DNA from 2 places in the Metabacillus sp. RB-C-LZQ-3-1 genome. Region 1 is predicted to be linked to the other one. Evidence: predicted binding sites of a transcription regulator. Region 1 holds the regulator's gene; the other holds the start of a gene.
What was found. The regulator LexA, encoded in region 1, represses DNA repair genes until DNA is damaged. The targets are predictions, from matches to a motif close to CGAACATATGTTCG.
Positions count from the first base shown of each region.

Region 2: the regulator LexA is predicted to act here: its motif matches at 5,621-5,634, upstream of AC4GZ8_RS09210 (Y-family DNA polymerase).

Region 1 covers NZ_JBZFLI010000002.1:122,068-130,132, forward strand. The annotation lists gene AC4GZ8_RS03955 (trimeric intracellular cation channel family protein) at 1-618, opposite strand, end outside; gene hflX (GTPase HflX) at 905-2,113, shown strand; gene AC4GZ8_RS03965 (methionine gamma-lyase family protein) at 2,117-3,391, shown strand; gene AC4GZ8_RS03970 (MerR family transcriptional regulator) at 3,497-3,898, shown strand; gene glnA (type I glutamate--ammonia ligase) at 3,957-5,291, shown strand; gene lexA (transcriptional repressor LexA) at 5,359-5,979, opposite strand; gene yneA (cell division suppressor protein YneA) at 6,134-6,445, shown strand; gene AC4GZ8_RS03990 (YneB family resolvase-like protein) at 6,483-7,154, shown strand; gene AC4GZ8_RS03995 (DUF896 domain-containing protein) at 7,309-7,539, shown strand; gene sirA (sporulation inhibitor of replication protein SirA) at 7,899-8,065, shown strand, end outside.
Region 2 covers NZ_JBZFLI010000004.1:335,108-343,172, forward strand. The annotation lists gene AC4GZ8_RS09175 (GNAT family N-acetyltransferase) at 1-426, shown strand, start outside; gene proC (pyrroline-5-carboxylate reductase) at 459-1,301, opposite strand; T-box leader at 1,343-1,552, opposite strand; gene AC4GZ8_RS09185 (MBL fold metallo-hydrolase) at 1,850-2,827, shown strand; gene AC4GZ8_RS09190 (SDR family NAD(P)-dependent oxidoreductase) at 2,839-3,633, shown strand; gene AC4GZ8_RS09195 (GNAT family N-acetyltransferase) at 3,737-4,279, shown strand; gene AC4GZ8_RS09200 (TRM11 family SAM-dependent methyltransferase) at 4,307-5,251, shown strand; gene AC4GZ8_RS09205 (YqzH family protein) at 5,286-5,480, opposite strand; gene AC4GZ8_RS09210 (Y-family DNA polymerase) at 5,652-6,914, shown strand; gene AC4GZ8_RS09215 (GDSL-type esterase/lipase family protein) at 7,047-7,703, shown strand; gene AC4GZ8_RS09220 (YolD-like family protein) at 7,729-8,061, shown strand.

The sequences.
Region 1 (8,065 bases):
TGTATTTTTGTTAGACGGCACATGAAAGCTTCGGTTTGGTAGTCGCCATTTATATGTATAGGACAAAACACGAAGCACAACAATAAGGATAAAAAGAAGGTACAGCTCAAATGGTTGATCCACGACCTTAAATCCGATTAGGAATCCGGCTATAATGGCCCAAAAGGCATAAATTTCTGCTCTGAGAACAAGGGGTTTCCGACCAGCTAATAAGTCCCTAATAATACCTCCACCACTTCCAGTTAACACGGCAGCCACTACTGTCGCACTAATTGGATGAGACATTTCAACGGCATATAATGCTCCTTGTATAGCAAATGCAGAAAGTCCGATTGCATCTGTGAGGTTTCCCCATTTATGCCAGTGTTGTAATAAGCGATGAGGAAATAGAAAGACCAATGTCATAGCAAAAAGAGCAATTTGAAACAATAGACCTTGCTCCCATAAAGCTGATATAGGAACGCCAATTAACAAATTTCTAATAGCTCCTCCACCAAAAGCGGTGACAATCCCTAGAATATATACACCTAAAATATCATATTCCTCTTCCATTGCGACAATTGCGCCACTTATTGCAAAAGCAATGGTACCAATAATACTCAAAACTTCCCAAGTCAATGTCATTCCTCCAAGCTGCTCAATATATAGCTCAGACAATTTTAAATGGGAAGTCAGCTAAAGGTCAATTCTTTTTTTAGGGGAAGATTTTATTACAGGATTGTTGCAAGCTTTTAGAATACTTCTGAAAGAAAAAAGTCTATACTATAGAAATAATTAGTGATAAGCGTAAATCTTTGGTATGATTAAATTGCTAAAACAGCGTAAGGGAAGGGTTTTTTGATTGAATAATACAGTAGACTCACTTAAAGAAAAGGTTATATTGGCAGGGTGTCAATTGCAGACGATGGACGATGAACATTTTCATTATTCGATGGAAGAGCTTGCTTCATTAACGAAAACGGCAAACGGTGAAGTACTCATTCAATTGACTCAAAAAAGAGAAAGACCGCATCCTGCTACATATATTGGAAAAGGAAAAGTTGATGAATTACTAAACTTAGTGGAAGATCTAAGTCCTGATATCGTGATTTTTAATGATGAATTATCACCAAGTCAGCTTAGAAATTTGTCTGCTATTTTAGATGTAAGAATAATTGATCGAACCCAGTTGATTTTAGATATTTTTGCTCAGCGTGCAAAGTCTAAAGAAGGAAAGCTTCAAGTGGAATTGGCTCAACTTCAGTATTTACTCCCAAGATTAACAGGGCAAGGTATTGCCTTATCACGTCAAGGAGGAGGTATTGGAACAAGAGGTCCAGGAGAAACTCAATTAGAAACTGACCGTCGGCATATCAGAAATCGCATTAATGAAATCAAACAACAGCTAGCAGCGGTTGTTCGCCATAGAAATCGCTACCGTGAACGTCGCAAGAAAAACCAAGCGTTTCAAATTGCGTTAGTTGGCTATACAAACGCTGGGAAATCAACGATCTTTAATCGCTTAACAACAGCAGGCAGTTATGAAGAAAATTTATTATTTGCTACATTAGATCCAATGACACGCAAGGTCCTGTTACCTTCAACATATCAAGCTTTGATAACAGATACGGTTGGGTTTATTCAAGATTTACCAACAACACTTGTCGCTGCTTTCCGTTCTACCTTAGAGGAGGTAAAGGAAGCTGATCTTATTTTACACGTAGTTGATAGCTCTAATGAAGACTATTCCAACCATGAAAAAACAGTTTATAAACTTTTAGAGCAACTTGAAGTATCAGATAGACCGATTTTAACCGTTTATAATAAGAAGGATCTTACTCCTGCATCATTTGTTCCATCACCTTCAGCTGATTATGTGAAAATAACAGCCTTTAACGAAGCGGACTTAGAAATGTTATTGACCAAGGTTGAAACAATTGCTAAGGATTCAATGAAACAATACTCCATCCTTGTACCGGCAAATGAAGGCAGATTGATTTCCCAATTGAAAACAGAGTCATTAATTGAAAAGATCGAATTTAATGAGAAACGTGAAAAGTATGAAATAGAGGGTTTCGTTCTTCCTGAACATTCGATCAACTCACAACTAGAGAAGTTTAACGGAGAGGGTTAAGAAATGTTTGATTTTTTGAAAAATGGTGAGAAACTTGCACCAATCGTAGAGAATGTAGAAAAAAAGATTCGTTCAATTCATTCAGTAATAGATAAAATGAGTGAAGTTAATCAATTTAAGGTATTAAAAAGCTTCCAGCATCATAGGGTAAGCGACTCTCACTTTATCCCGACTACAGGTTATGGCTACGATGATATTGGAAGGGATACGTTAGAAAAAGTCTATGCAGACGTGTTTGGTGGTGAAGCGGGATTAGTTCGACCACAAATTATTTCAGGTACTCACGCTATATCGATTGCATTGTTTGGGGTTTTAAGACCAGGAGATGAACTCCTTTATATCACTGGTAAGCCATATGACACGCTAGAAGAGATTGTAGGGATAAGAGGAAGTGGCATCGGTTCTTTAAAAGAATTTCAAATCGATTATCAATCAGTAGAATTAAAGGAAAATGGAGCAGTAAATTATGAAGCAGTAAAGCAAGCTATTACCAATAAAACAAAAATGATCGGAATTCAAAGATCTAAAGGATATGCCACAAGACCATCGTTTACAATTTCAGAAATTCAAGAAATGATTAATTTTGTTAAATCCTTAAAAGAAGATATTGTCATTTTCGTAGATAACTGCTATGGTGAATTTGTAGAAGAACTGGAGCCTTGTCATGTAGGGGCAGACCTAATGGCTGGATCACTCATCAAAAATCCAGGTGGTGGACTTGCCAAAACAGGTGGTTATCTTGTTGGTAAACAAGATTTAATCGACGCCTGCGCATTTCGTATGACATCCCCGGGAATAGGAGCCGAAGCAGGTGCGTCTCTATATAGCTTGCAAGAGATGTATCAAGGGTTCTTTATGGCACCGCATGTAGTGGGACAAGCATTAAAGGGAGCAGTATTTACTTCCGCATTCTTAGAGGAATTGGGTTTAAAGACAAGCCCAATGTGGAACAGTAAAAGGACTGACTTAATACAGTCTGTTCAATTTGATGATCCAGACATGATGGTCGCTTTTTGTCAAGCAATCCAGTATTCATCACCAATTAATTCACATGTAACACCATACCCGAACTATATGCCTGGGTATGAGGATGATGTCATAATGGCAGCAGGAACTTTTATTCAAGGAGCTAGCATCGAGCTGTCTGCTGATGGACCGCTACGGGCACCTTACGTTGCATATGTTCAAGGCGGACTTACATACTCTCATGTGAAAATTGCAGTTTGTTCAGCTGTCGATTCTTTAATAGACAAAAATTTAATCTCGATTGTTAGTTAACTACAAAAATAGATGACGAAACTATGTTATGTAAGCTGACATTTAATTGACACATAATGTTACATAGGTTATAATGAAAACAGTTAACTAAAAGGAGCGAATAACATGAGTGATAATATTCGACGCTCAATGCCCCTATTTCCTATTGGAATTGTTATGCAGCTCACTGATTTATCTGCAAGGCAAATTCGTTATTATGAAGAAAATGAATTGATTTTTCCAGCTAGAACGGAGAGCAATCGAAGATTATTTTCATTTAACGATGTAGATAAATTATTGGAGATTCGTAATTTAATTGAACAGGGTGTCAACTTAGCGGGAATAAAGGAAATTTTCTCCCGTAAAAGCTCACATAAAGAAGAAAAACAAGAGCAACCTAAAACAGTTGAAAAACCTGATTTAAGTGATGCTGAATTACGAAAACTTCTTAAGTCTGAGCTTATGCAGGCGGGTCGTTTTAATCGACCTACATTGAGACATGGTGACATGTCAAGATTTTTCCATTAATATAGTAGCAATGAATAATTGAATATAACTTTTTGAAATTGGAGAGGAGATTTTCAGGGTGGCTAAATATTCAAGAGAAGATATTGTGAGCTTAGTAAAAGAGAATAATGTAAAATACATCCGTTTACAATTTACGGATATTCTTGGAACAATTAAAAACGTTGAAATTCCAGTAAGTCAGCTTGATAAAGCACTTGATAACAAAATGATGTTTGATGGTTCTTCAATTGAAGGTTTTGTCCGTATTGAAGAGTCTGATATGTATTTATATCCTGATTTAGATACATTTGTTATCTTCCCTTGGACTGCTGAAAAAGGAAAAGTAGCTCGTTTTATTTGTGATATCTATAATCCAGATGGAACTCCATTTGCAGGTGACCCACGTAATAATTTACGTCGTATCCTAAGTGAAATGGAAGAGCTTGGATTTACTGATTTTAACTTAGGGCCAGAGCCGGAATTCTTCTTATTTAAATTAGACGAAAAAGGCGAGCCAACACTTGAACTTAATGATAATGGCGGTTACTTTGACTTAGCACCAACGGATCTTGGTGAAAACTGCCGTCGTGATATCGTTCTAGAGCTTGAAGAAATGGGCTTCGAAATTGAAGCTTCTCACCACGAAGTGGCTCCAGGACAACATGAGATTGACTTTAAATATGCTTCTGCAATTAAAGCATGTGATGATATTCAAACATTTAAACTAGTTGTAAAGACAATTGCTCGTAAGCATGGTTTACATGCTACATTTATGCCAAAACCATTATTTGGTGTTAATGGTTCAGGTATGCACTGTAACTTATCTTTATTCAGTAAAGGGGAAAATGCATTCCTTGATCCAAATGGTGATCTGCAATTAAGTGATACTGCAAGACAATTTATCGCAGGAATTATTAAACATGCACCTGCATTTACTGCAGTGACAAACCCAACTGTAAACTCATACAAACGTCTTGTTCCTGGTTATGAAGCACCTTGTTATGTTGCTTGGTCTGCACAAAACAGAAGTCCACTAATTCGTATTCCAGCTTCGCGTGGTTTAAGTACTCGTGTTGAAGTACGTAGTGTTGACCCTGCTGCAAACCCTTATTTAGCAATGAGTGTTTTATTAGCTGCAGGTCTTGATGGGATTAAAAATAATCTTGATGCTCCAAAACCAATTGATCGTAACATTTATGTTATGTCTAAAGAAGAGCGTGTTGAAAATGGAATCGTTGATTTACCGGCAACATTAGCTCAAGCATTAGATTTATTAAAAGCTGACAGCACAATGAAGCATGCTTTAGGTGAACACTTATTTGAGCACTTTATTGAAGCAAAAGAAATCGAGTGGGATATGTTCCGTACACAGGTTCACCCATGGGAAAGAGAGCAATACATGTCAATGTATTAATAGTAAAAAGCCTCGACAAATTGTCGAGGCTTTTTTGCTGCTATAAAAAAAGCTTATCCTTCAATACTTAGTGTACAGTGCGATAAACGCCAATTACTTTTCCTAATATACTAACATTTCGTAAAATAATAGGTTCCATAGTTGAATTTTCAGGTTGCAGGCGAATATAATCTTTTTCCTTAAAAAATCTTTTACATGTTGCCTCATCATCATCTGTCATAGCAACAACAATATCACCGTTGTTTGCTGTTTGCTGCTGGCGAACGATTACTAAATCACCATCTAAAATTCCAGCCTCAATCATACTTTCACCCATAATTTCTAACATGAATACATGTTCATCATCTGAAACATAGCGATCTGGTAAAGGAAAATATTCTTCAACATTTTCGATTGCAGTAATAGGAAGACCTGCTGTTACCTTCCCGATTACTGGAACATTAATGACATTGTTCTTAGGGATATGGGATGTTTCTTCTTCTAAGATTTCGATTGCTCTAGGTTTTGTAGGGTCCCGTCTAATTAATCCTTTTGATTCTAATCTAGCTAAATGACCATGAACTGTGGAGCTTGATGCTAGTCCTACTGCTTCACCAATTTCACGAACGGAAGGTGGGTAACCTTTCTTTTGGACCTCATCTTTTATAAAACTTAAAATATCTTGTTGTCTTTTTGATAGTTTCGTCATCCTTTGTGACACCTCGGATCCTCTAATTTATGTTTATTATAGCATCTTTTACCTATATATACAAACATAAGTTCGAAAAAACACTTGACTAGAACAGTTGTTCGTACTATACTGAGTTTATAAATACGAACAAATATTCTTATGGGGTGTTATTATGAAAAGGGAATCATTATCTTACATACTAGCTTTTTTTGTCGTTCTACTAGCAATAACAGTAGGAATTACTTACACTAATAAAACAGATAGCTTAGAAAATTATCATCAAGTTGAAATTAAAGAAGGCGATAGTCTTTGGACAATTGCTGATCAATTCCAAGAGAATAAAAATATTTCAAAGCAAGAATTTGTCAAATGGGTTCAGGAAAAAAATAATCTTTATTCTACTACAATAAAACCTGGAGACATTGTTTTTGTCCCAGTACAAAAAGAAGAAATTTATCAATTTCATCAGATTGCTAGTGAATAAATAGTAAGATTTTTTGGTTAAGGTGATGTGATAGTTTATGAAGGCGGTTGTTTATTGTCGAGTAAGTACCGAGAAAGATACGCAGGACACGTCAATTGAGAGACAAAAGGAAGAGTTACTATCATTAGCTGCTTCTCATAATATGGACGTGATAAAAGTAATAGAAGATAGACATAGTGGTTATGATGTAGACCGTGATGGAATTATTGAAGCACTTGCATTATTAAAAGATAAGAAGGCATCGGTTCTTCTAGTTCAAGATGATACAAGATTAGGGAGAGGACACGCGAAAATTGCCCTTTTACACGAAATAAAAAAGTTAGAAGCTACAGTATTCACACTAAACGAAAAGGGTGAACCTGAACTATCAGAAACGGATTCAATGGTATTGAATATTTTAGCTGCAGTGGAAGAGTTTCAAAGAAAACTTATCAATTACAAGATTAAAAGAGGGATGAATCGGGCTATTGAGAATGGATTTAAGCCTCAGAATAATTTAAAAAACCAGGATCAAGGTGGAGGTCGTGAGAAGATCGAGGTACCAATTGAAGAAATACTTAAGTTAAGAGATAAAAAGCTAACATTTCATGAAATAGCTGCTACCCTTAGAGGTGTCGGCTTCGAAGTAAGCAAAGCAACAGTTCATAGGAGGTATAAGGAACACGTAGAAAAGCTTCAAATTAATTCAGATGATAGTAATGTTCAATGAGACATTGATGTTCATTCAGTTGTTATTTTCCTCTCAATTTAGTATGATGACATTTGTGGTATTAAACCAAAATATTAAATAATCTAAAACATGATTGTAGTTTCTTATCATTTTGTTGATTAGAATAGTTACTAGTTATGAGAGGAGTACTGATATGTTACCAAAGTCTAAAATAGATCGTATAAATGAATTATCAAAGAAATCAAAAGCAAAAGGCTTAACAGAGAAAGAGAAGACAGAACAACAAGCTTTGCGAAAAGAATATTTACAAGCTTTTCGTTCATCAATGAAAAGTACACTAAAGGGTGTTACAGTTGTTGATCCAAATGGAAATGATGTAACTCCTCAAAAAATTAAAAATGAGAGAAGAAAAGATCTTCATTAATAGCAGGGGGGAGAGATCTATTTCTCCTCTTATTTTTTTAGATAAGCTAGTTTAAAACTCTTTGCACTTAGTTTTAGAGTCTAGCTCCAGCGCCTAGCCTTAGATCGCACAGGATGTGTAAGTGCAATACAGCGAAAGCCTCCAGGGTCTAACGACTTTGTAATAGAAGGCAAAGAACACCTTTTATTACAAAGTGGGGTTATTTGCCCTAGGCTAACCAAGGCGCTCGCGCTTTTCTATGAATTTGTAAATAAGTAGATTCGTTCGACAAAAATAGTGGCTTATCTCTCCAGTTTAAGACAATTATTTCTTTTGATTTCTTATATAATTAGAGAAATAGAATGGTTGGGGAGAGTGAAATGGTGAGACACTATTATATTTATTTAATAGAAGAAGAGTTTGCGAGTCATTACTTTGGACGGGAATCTAAAATCTACCATCTGTTTCAAGACTTTCACTGGACATCAGCTCGTTCAGCTCATGGAAGTACGATCGAAAAACAAATTCATTATATTACAAAACCAAT
Region 2 (8,065 bases), on a different contig from region 1:
GATGGGGCGTCTATTGGTTTTTTGCCGCCATTATCATTTTCTGAAGCAAAAGCCTACTGGAAAGATGTTGGAGATGATGATACATTCTTATTTATAGCCACAATAAATGATATGGTCGTCGGATCTGTTCAACTGCAGTTATCTTCTAAACCAAATGGTCGACATCGAGCTGAGATTGCTAAATTAATGACACATCCCGATTTCCGACGCAAAGGAATAGGGCGTTCTCTTATGGAGGTAGCTGAGGAGATGGCACTGCAAGAAAAGAGATCGTTACTAGTGTTAGATACTAGAGAGGGAGATCCTTCTAATTTTCTTTATTCCTCATTAGGTTATATTCAAGCAGGCCGTATTCCAGACTATGCTATTTCTTCGAGTGGAAATTTTGATGCAACTATTTTTTATTATAAAACTTTAGATAAATAAAGGGAGTGCCGGTTAGAAGCACTCCCTGTAAGTTATTTTTTAAATGTAATAAGCTCTTCTGAAAACATTGCCTTTAATTCCTCTGATCTCTCAGTAGCACGTTTTATGCATGAAATAAAAGCTTCTTCAACTTGTTTTTCTTTGAGTATTGAAATGCCGGCTTCTGTTGTTCCGTTTGGACTTGTTACTTCTTTTCTTAATTGTGAAGGATGCTTGTCAGATACAGCAATCATTTCAGAAGCCCCTAGCAATGTTTGGACAATTAAATCACGAGCAACAAATGGATCTAGTCCAACCTCAACTGCAGCTTTTTCCATTGCTTCTACCAAATAGTAAATATAAGCAGGGCCACTGCCTGAAAGACCTGTTACAGCATCAAGTTGATTTTCTTCAACAATTTTACATATTCCGATCGCTTCAAAAAGGGTTTTACATTTGTTCATTTGACTGGAAGTAACATTTTTACTACCAGCGATGGCTGTAGCTGACTTGAGGATAGCAGCAGATGTATTAGGCATAGCTCGAACGATCGCCGCTTCTTTCCCAAGTATATTTGTAATCGTATTAATAGAGATTCCCGCTAATACAGAAACGATAACTTGATCATGGATCAAATGCTGAACGCCCTCAAGTCCTGCTTTTACATCTTTAGGTTTCATAGCTAGAACAACAATTGAGGCATCCCCCACTAATTTTTGTTTATCATGTGTTGTTTTAATGCCATATTTTGATGATAATTCATTTAATCTCTCTGAATTTGAACGATTTAACACTGTAATTTGCTCGGCTTTAAATACTTTTCCTTTAATAAGTCCTGCCACTATCGCCTCGGCCATGGAACCTGCACCAATAAAACCAATTTTCTCCATCATGATAACTCCTTACAGTTAAAATAAAAAGCCATCCTGCCCTACAATATAAGGACGGAATGGCTCCGCGGTACCACCTTGATTGGAGTGGATCAACACTCCCTGCTTTAAGTGTCTTTATCGCAGACATACGGTTAGGTTTACCTAACAGCTCCTAGGGTAGGTTCGATAAAATGGTTGGTAATGGAGTCTTTCAGCCCTGGAACCCCAATCTCTTTTACGCCATTTTCTCTACTATTCCTAATCAACGCTATGTATTCAATATGCATATTTATTTTTCGACTTAATTACGATACATTAAACTAAATTTCTATTCATTATGCAGTGATGGACAGGTCATTGTCAAGCTTTTTAAAGAGTATTGAACAGTGAATTATTTGAATATAATAACAAAAAAGTATCGTGATTGTGAAATTAGGGTTCCTAATGTTTATTTCACTATGGATACATGGCCCGAAATGGGCTACTCTTTACATATATAGAATTTATTTGACGATTTCCTTAATAGATCATTTGGAAGACTTTATTTAAATATAATTATTGGAGCTGAGTGAATGAATCCATTGTCCAATTCAACACAAATAATGAAAATCACATTGCCTACTCCTTTTCCAGTAGGTGATGTAAATGTGTATCTCATAAAGGGAGAGCGTTTAACATTGATAGATACAGGCGCTAAAACGAAGGAATCATGGCATTCGTTCACACAGCAGTTAAAAAGCTATGGCTTCACCTTTAAAGACATTGAGCAAATTATTATTACACACCATCACCCAGATCATGTTGGCATGCTAGATTACTTTGATCGAGAATTGCCAATCTATGGTCATCCCTTTACTCAACCTTGGTTGAATAAAGATCCACAATTTATGCAAAACCAGACAAACTTTTTTAATCGTTTATTTTTAAAGTTTGGACTAGACGATGTATTTTTTCCTTATATTAGAACCATAAACGAACCATTAAAGTTTTCGTGTAATCGTGAGCTGAAGTACTTTATCAGAGAGGGAATGACAATTGATGGACTTCCTGGTTGGATTGTTTTAGAAACACCAGGTCATGCACAAAGTCATATTGTTTTATATCATGAAAAGTCCGGAGTATTAATCGGAGGAGATCTTTTATTAAAAGATATTTCACCCAATCCTTTATTAGAGCCTCCGATGGTAAAAGATATGATTGATCGGCCAAAACCACAATTGCAGCTAAACCGATCTCTTACAAGGTTATTAGATTTACCGCTTTCTACTGTTTATCCAGGTCATGGAGAAATGATTACGGAAGCTCATCATCTTATTACATATCGCTTGAAAAAACAGAGGGAAAGGGCGGAAATAGTACGTGGATTTTTAGAGAATAAACCTATGACCGCTTTTGACGTATGCAAAACACTTTTTCCTACTATTTACGTTAAACAGCTTATGTTGACAATATCAGAAACTGTCGGACAGCTTGACTATTTAGATGAAATCGGTCAAATTAAAATCGATGAAACAAAAGAAACACACTTATATTATGCTGCTGAACGGTGAGGGGGATCCATTTGAATTCACGTATACAAGGCTGCTATGTTGCGATTACAGGTGCTTCTAGCGGAATTGGAGAAAAGATTGCAATCGAATGCGCCAAGCAAGGGGCACATGTCGTTTTACTTGCTAGAAGAAAAGACCTTTTAGCGAAACTTTCTGAACGTATAAAGAACGATTATGGTGTGTCCTGTTACTATTATTCACTAGATGTTCAGGATTTTGATTCAATTCAACGAGTATTTTCATTAATCGAATCAGATATTGGACATATTGATATTCTCGTAAATAATGCAGGGTTCGGAATTTTTAGTGAAGTATTACATTCTTCACTTGATGAAATGAAGAACATGTTTGAGGTAAATGTTTTTGGATTAATTGCAAGTACGAAAATGGTGCTTCCTGCAATGGTGGAAAGAAGAAAAGGGCATATCATTAATATTGGATCACAAGCCGGTAAAATTGCTACGCCTAAATCAAGCCTTTATTCTGCAAGTAAACATGCAGTATTAGGATTTACAAACAGCCTTCGCATGGAGGTGAAGCATCATAATATTTTTGTCACCTCAGTTAACCCTGGTCCGATTAAAACAAGTTTTTTTGATATTGCGGATAGGGAAGGAAGTTATGTAAAAAATGTAGAACGCTGGATGCTTGACCCTGATAAGGTTGCACGCATCATTGTTGCTTCGATGCTTACTCCAAGGCGCGAAATTAATTTGCCAGGATGGATGAATGCTGGCAGTACACTATATCAAATCATGCCGAAGCTGTTTGAAAAACTGGCAGGAAATGCATTTTTTAAGAAATAGGCATAGTGCTACGCATTATGTCCTTTCTTTTTCCCTAATTTTATGAAGGTTTTAGTTATAATGAAAGAGGGATAATACAACTTAGGAAAAAGGAGTTGTTTCTATGATAGAATTACATTATTTTGACCGTAGCCATATACCGATATTAATGAGTTGGATCAATACACCAGAATTTCTTCTTCAATGGGCAGGACCGACTTTTCGCTTTCCTTTGTCAGAGCAGCAGATTGAAAAGTACATAGAGAACGCTAATTTTGATATGTCAAATACATTGGTTTATAGTGTTTTATTAAAAGAAACAGGAGATGTGATCGGACACATTGCTTTAACGAATATTGATAGAGAACATAAATCTGCTCGAGTTGGAAAAGTATTAATTGGGGATCAGCGTGTTCGTGGAAAAGGAATTGGTTATTTGATGGTGAGCGAATTGTTGAAAATCGCCTTCGAGCAGCTAAATTTGCATCGAGTCAGCCTGGGGGTTTTTGATTTTAACACATCTGCTATCGCCTGCTATGAAAAAGCAGGGTTTAAAAAGGAAGGATTACTCCGTGAATGCCGAAAAATAGGGAATCAATATTGGAGTCTATGGGAGATGAGTATATTAGCTCACGAATGGCAGGGGATTACTAAGTATCAAAAGTAGAAAAGAAAACATAAAGGTGGAAATCGCTTGGTTGAAAAGAAACAAACTCACATCTATACATTTTCATGTCATGAAGATGAGCTTTCCTTATGTCAATTAGAAATGCGCTCGTTATTTGGGTTTCACACAGAAACTAACATACTGGAAAGCTCCGTACGAATTGATCCTCGCCGAAGTCCGTTTATCAAAGAAAGAATTGATGTGATTTATAAGGCAAATAGTTTAGATGAGCTTGTTCAGCATGTGAGTGGATTTAAGGTTGAAAAGACGTTTAAAGTTATATTCATTGAACATACTCATACTACTGGTCTTCAAAAAATAGGTTTTGAAGGAAGACGTAAGATTGAACGGAAAATTGGCTTACAATTGTCAGGGCAGGTTGATTTACAAAAACCTGATCTATTATTTGCTGTTATAAAGGGAAGAGATCATTGGTTTTTTGGAAATTATATAAAAAGTGAATCGATTTGGTTATTCCATCAAAAAAAGCCTAATCATTATTCGACAGCTCTAAGTACACGGGTTGCAAGGGCGGTTGTAAACATTGCTGTTCCAACAATAACGGGTAAAAAGGTTATTGATCCTTGCTGTGGAGCCGGAACTGTTATGATAGAAGCATTATCGATGGGGATCGATATCGAAGGAAGTGACTTAAATCCTCTTGTTACCCAGCCTGCTCGTGAAAATATTGCTCATTTTGGTTACAAAGGAAAGGTTATCTTGAGAGACATGCGCGATGTGACAGAGCTCTATGATGTTGCCATTATTGATATGCCTTATAATCTTTGCTCTGTTTTAGAGCCTGAAGTACAGCTGGAAATGCTCCAAAATGCACGGGAATTTGCCAGAAAAGTCGTTGTTATTACAATTGAAACAATTGATTCTTTAATTGAAAGCGCAGGTTTTATTATTGCAGATAGATGTGTTGCTAAAAAAGGGAGCTTTACAAGACAAATTCTTGTTTGTTATTAATATTTTTGAGCCTATAAGCATAGGCTCTTATTTTTTACTCCTGATTAGTTATATAGCTATAAACAACATCTTCAACAACCTCATACCATTCACTTTCTTCGGTTTTGTCGACCTGGATTTTTTTGATTAAGTAAATGGAATCCTCTTCTGAAAGTGGGTCTTCGTCAAGATTTCGGCCATATTGTAGAAAGCTTTTTCTAAGCATTTTTATTAATATTTTGTCTTCCATTGTCCACCTCACTACCGGTAGTATACAATTTTTGCTTGGATTTTTCGATTGTTGGCAAACCATAGTTTTGTTGCTTTTATGGTGAAAACTACCATTGAAATCGAACGTATATTCCCTTAGTATAAAGAATATATTAAATACGAACATATATTCTTTTTGGAGGAAATGGCTATGATTGAAAACTACGATCAATTGCCGAAACGAAAGATTCTTTGCGTTGATATGAAAAGCTTTTATGCAAGCTGTGCTGCCGTTTTACTTGGATTAGATCCACTAACTTGTTATTTAGCTGTTGTAGGTGACAAGGAGCGACAAGGGAGCATTGTCTTAGCAGCTTCTCCACGATTAAAAAAGGAATTTGGAATTAAAACAGGCTCAAGGCTCTTTGAAGTACCAAATGACCCTCGTATCACCATTGTGAATCCCAAAATGGGGGTGTATATCAGGATTTCAACAGAATTAACAAGGTTGTTTCACCGCTATGTGCCAAAGGATGCAATTCATACTTATAGTGTGGATGAAAGCTTCATTGAAGTAAGTGGTGTTGAACATATTTGGGGAGATGCACAAATCATCGCAAATAAAATTCGCGATGATATGGAGCGTGAATTTGATCTTCCGAGTGCAATTGGCATTGGTCCTAACATGCTGCTAGCTAAAGTTTGTCTAGATACTGAAGCAAAAAAGAAAGGTGTAGCAGAGTGGACATACGATGATGTGAAAACGAAGCTTTGGAAGCTCGAGCCATTAAGTGAAATGTGGGGAATTGGATCAAGAGTGCAAAAAACATTAAATCGAATGGGGATTTTTAATGTTGGACAGCTTGCAAACTACCCCCTCGAGCTTCTTGAAAAGAAATTTGGGGTAATGGGAAACCAGCTTTACTATCATGCATGGGGAGTGGACTTATCGGAAATTGGTGCTCCGATCATGCAGGGACAAATCAGCTTTGGAAAAAGCCAAATTTTACTTCGTGATTATCCAGATCCAGAAGAAGTAAAGCATGTCATATTAGAGATTAGTGAAGAGGTTGCCCGCAGAGCCCGTCAGCATGGAAAGGTCGGTCGAACAATTAGTCTCGGAATTGGATATAGCCAGGATGAGTTTGGAGGCGGGTTTTATCGTTCTAAAACAATTGATGAGCCAACCAATATCACAATGGATATTTATGAAACATGTCTTCAATTATTTAAGAAATTTTATGCAAACAAAACGGTGAGAAAAATTTCAATCACTCTTTCAAACATTGAGAATGATAGTGAAATGCAGCTTGATTTATTTCGGCCAAACCGTACAAATCAGCGAATGCTTGGGTATGTCATGGATTCAATTCGCCATAAATATGGTTCGGATGCTATCTTACGCGCTGTATCCTATACTCCTGCTGGAACAGCGAAGCATCGTGCGAAGCTTGTTGGAGGCCATAAAGCATAGGAAGAAAACAACAGCATTTGTGTTTATACTTTCGTTAGTTTTTCTTTTAGCTTATTTCAATAATGGAAAAGCTGCGATGCCCCTCCTTTTGAATATTGTATATAGACTTATTGGTTTTAAGGGAGGGGTCATGTGGAAATTAATCAGACGTGTTTATCATATATAGCTTTGGGTGATTCTTTGACGGTAGGAGTTGGAGCATCGTTTTTAACACCCGGATTTGTCGGTCGCTACGCGAGATTAACAGAGAAAACGTTAGATAGACGAATATTTACGGAAATCTTTGCAAAATCGGGAATTGAGAGCAGTGGTGTATTAGATATTGTAAGAAGTGAACCATTACATCGGAAAATGAATCGTGCCAATATCATCACGATCTCTGCTTGTGGAAATGATCTTATCCAAGCAAGTAAAGATTTTATTAAATCAGGAGATCAAACAGACCTCGTACAATCAGTAAAAGAGTGTCATAGAAATATGATGAAAATAATGGCGACGATTCACGAGCTGAAAAAAGATTGTGGTGTACCATTTATCATTTATTTACTTAATTTATACAATCCGTTATCACAAGTCGCATTAGCGGATAAGTGGGTTAGATTGTTTAATCGACATTTGAGAAGCTTTGATAACAACAAAACGATTCGAGTTGTTGATATTTATACGGTATTCGAAGGCAGACAAGAAGAGCTTTTATCAAGAGATCGTATTCATCCGAATAATCTTGGATATCAAGAGATTGCAAATACATTAGTTCAATTAGGGTATCCAAAAGAATTTAATAAATAGTGCTAGTGAAGGTAGGGGTAAAGACATGATACGAGATAGAGGGAATATCAAATGGACATCAATGATGCTCCCCGAACATGTTAAATTGCTGAGAGATTGGTCTGAAGAAGATACTTACCAAGAAAATCCAGTACTTGATGAACAACAGCTAGAGCAATTTAACGAAACACTTTGCATGGCGATGGAGGAACATATGGAGATTGTTTTTACTTATTATAAAGACCATTTCCTCCATACATGCTCAGGGTTTGTGCACTATATAGATCCCATTCGGCATACGTTACGTATTGTTGATGAAGAAACTGGAGGTAGACTGGAGTTACCACTTCTATCTATCGTTGATGTTAAACGAAAATAGAGAA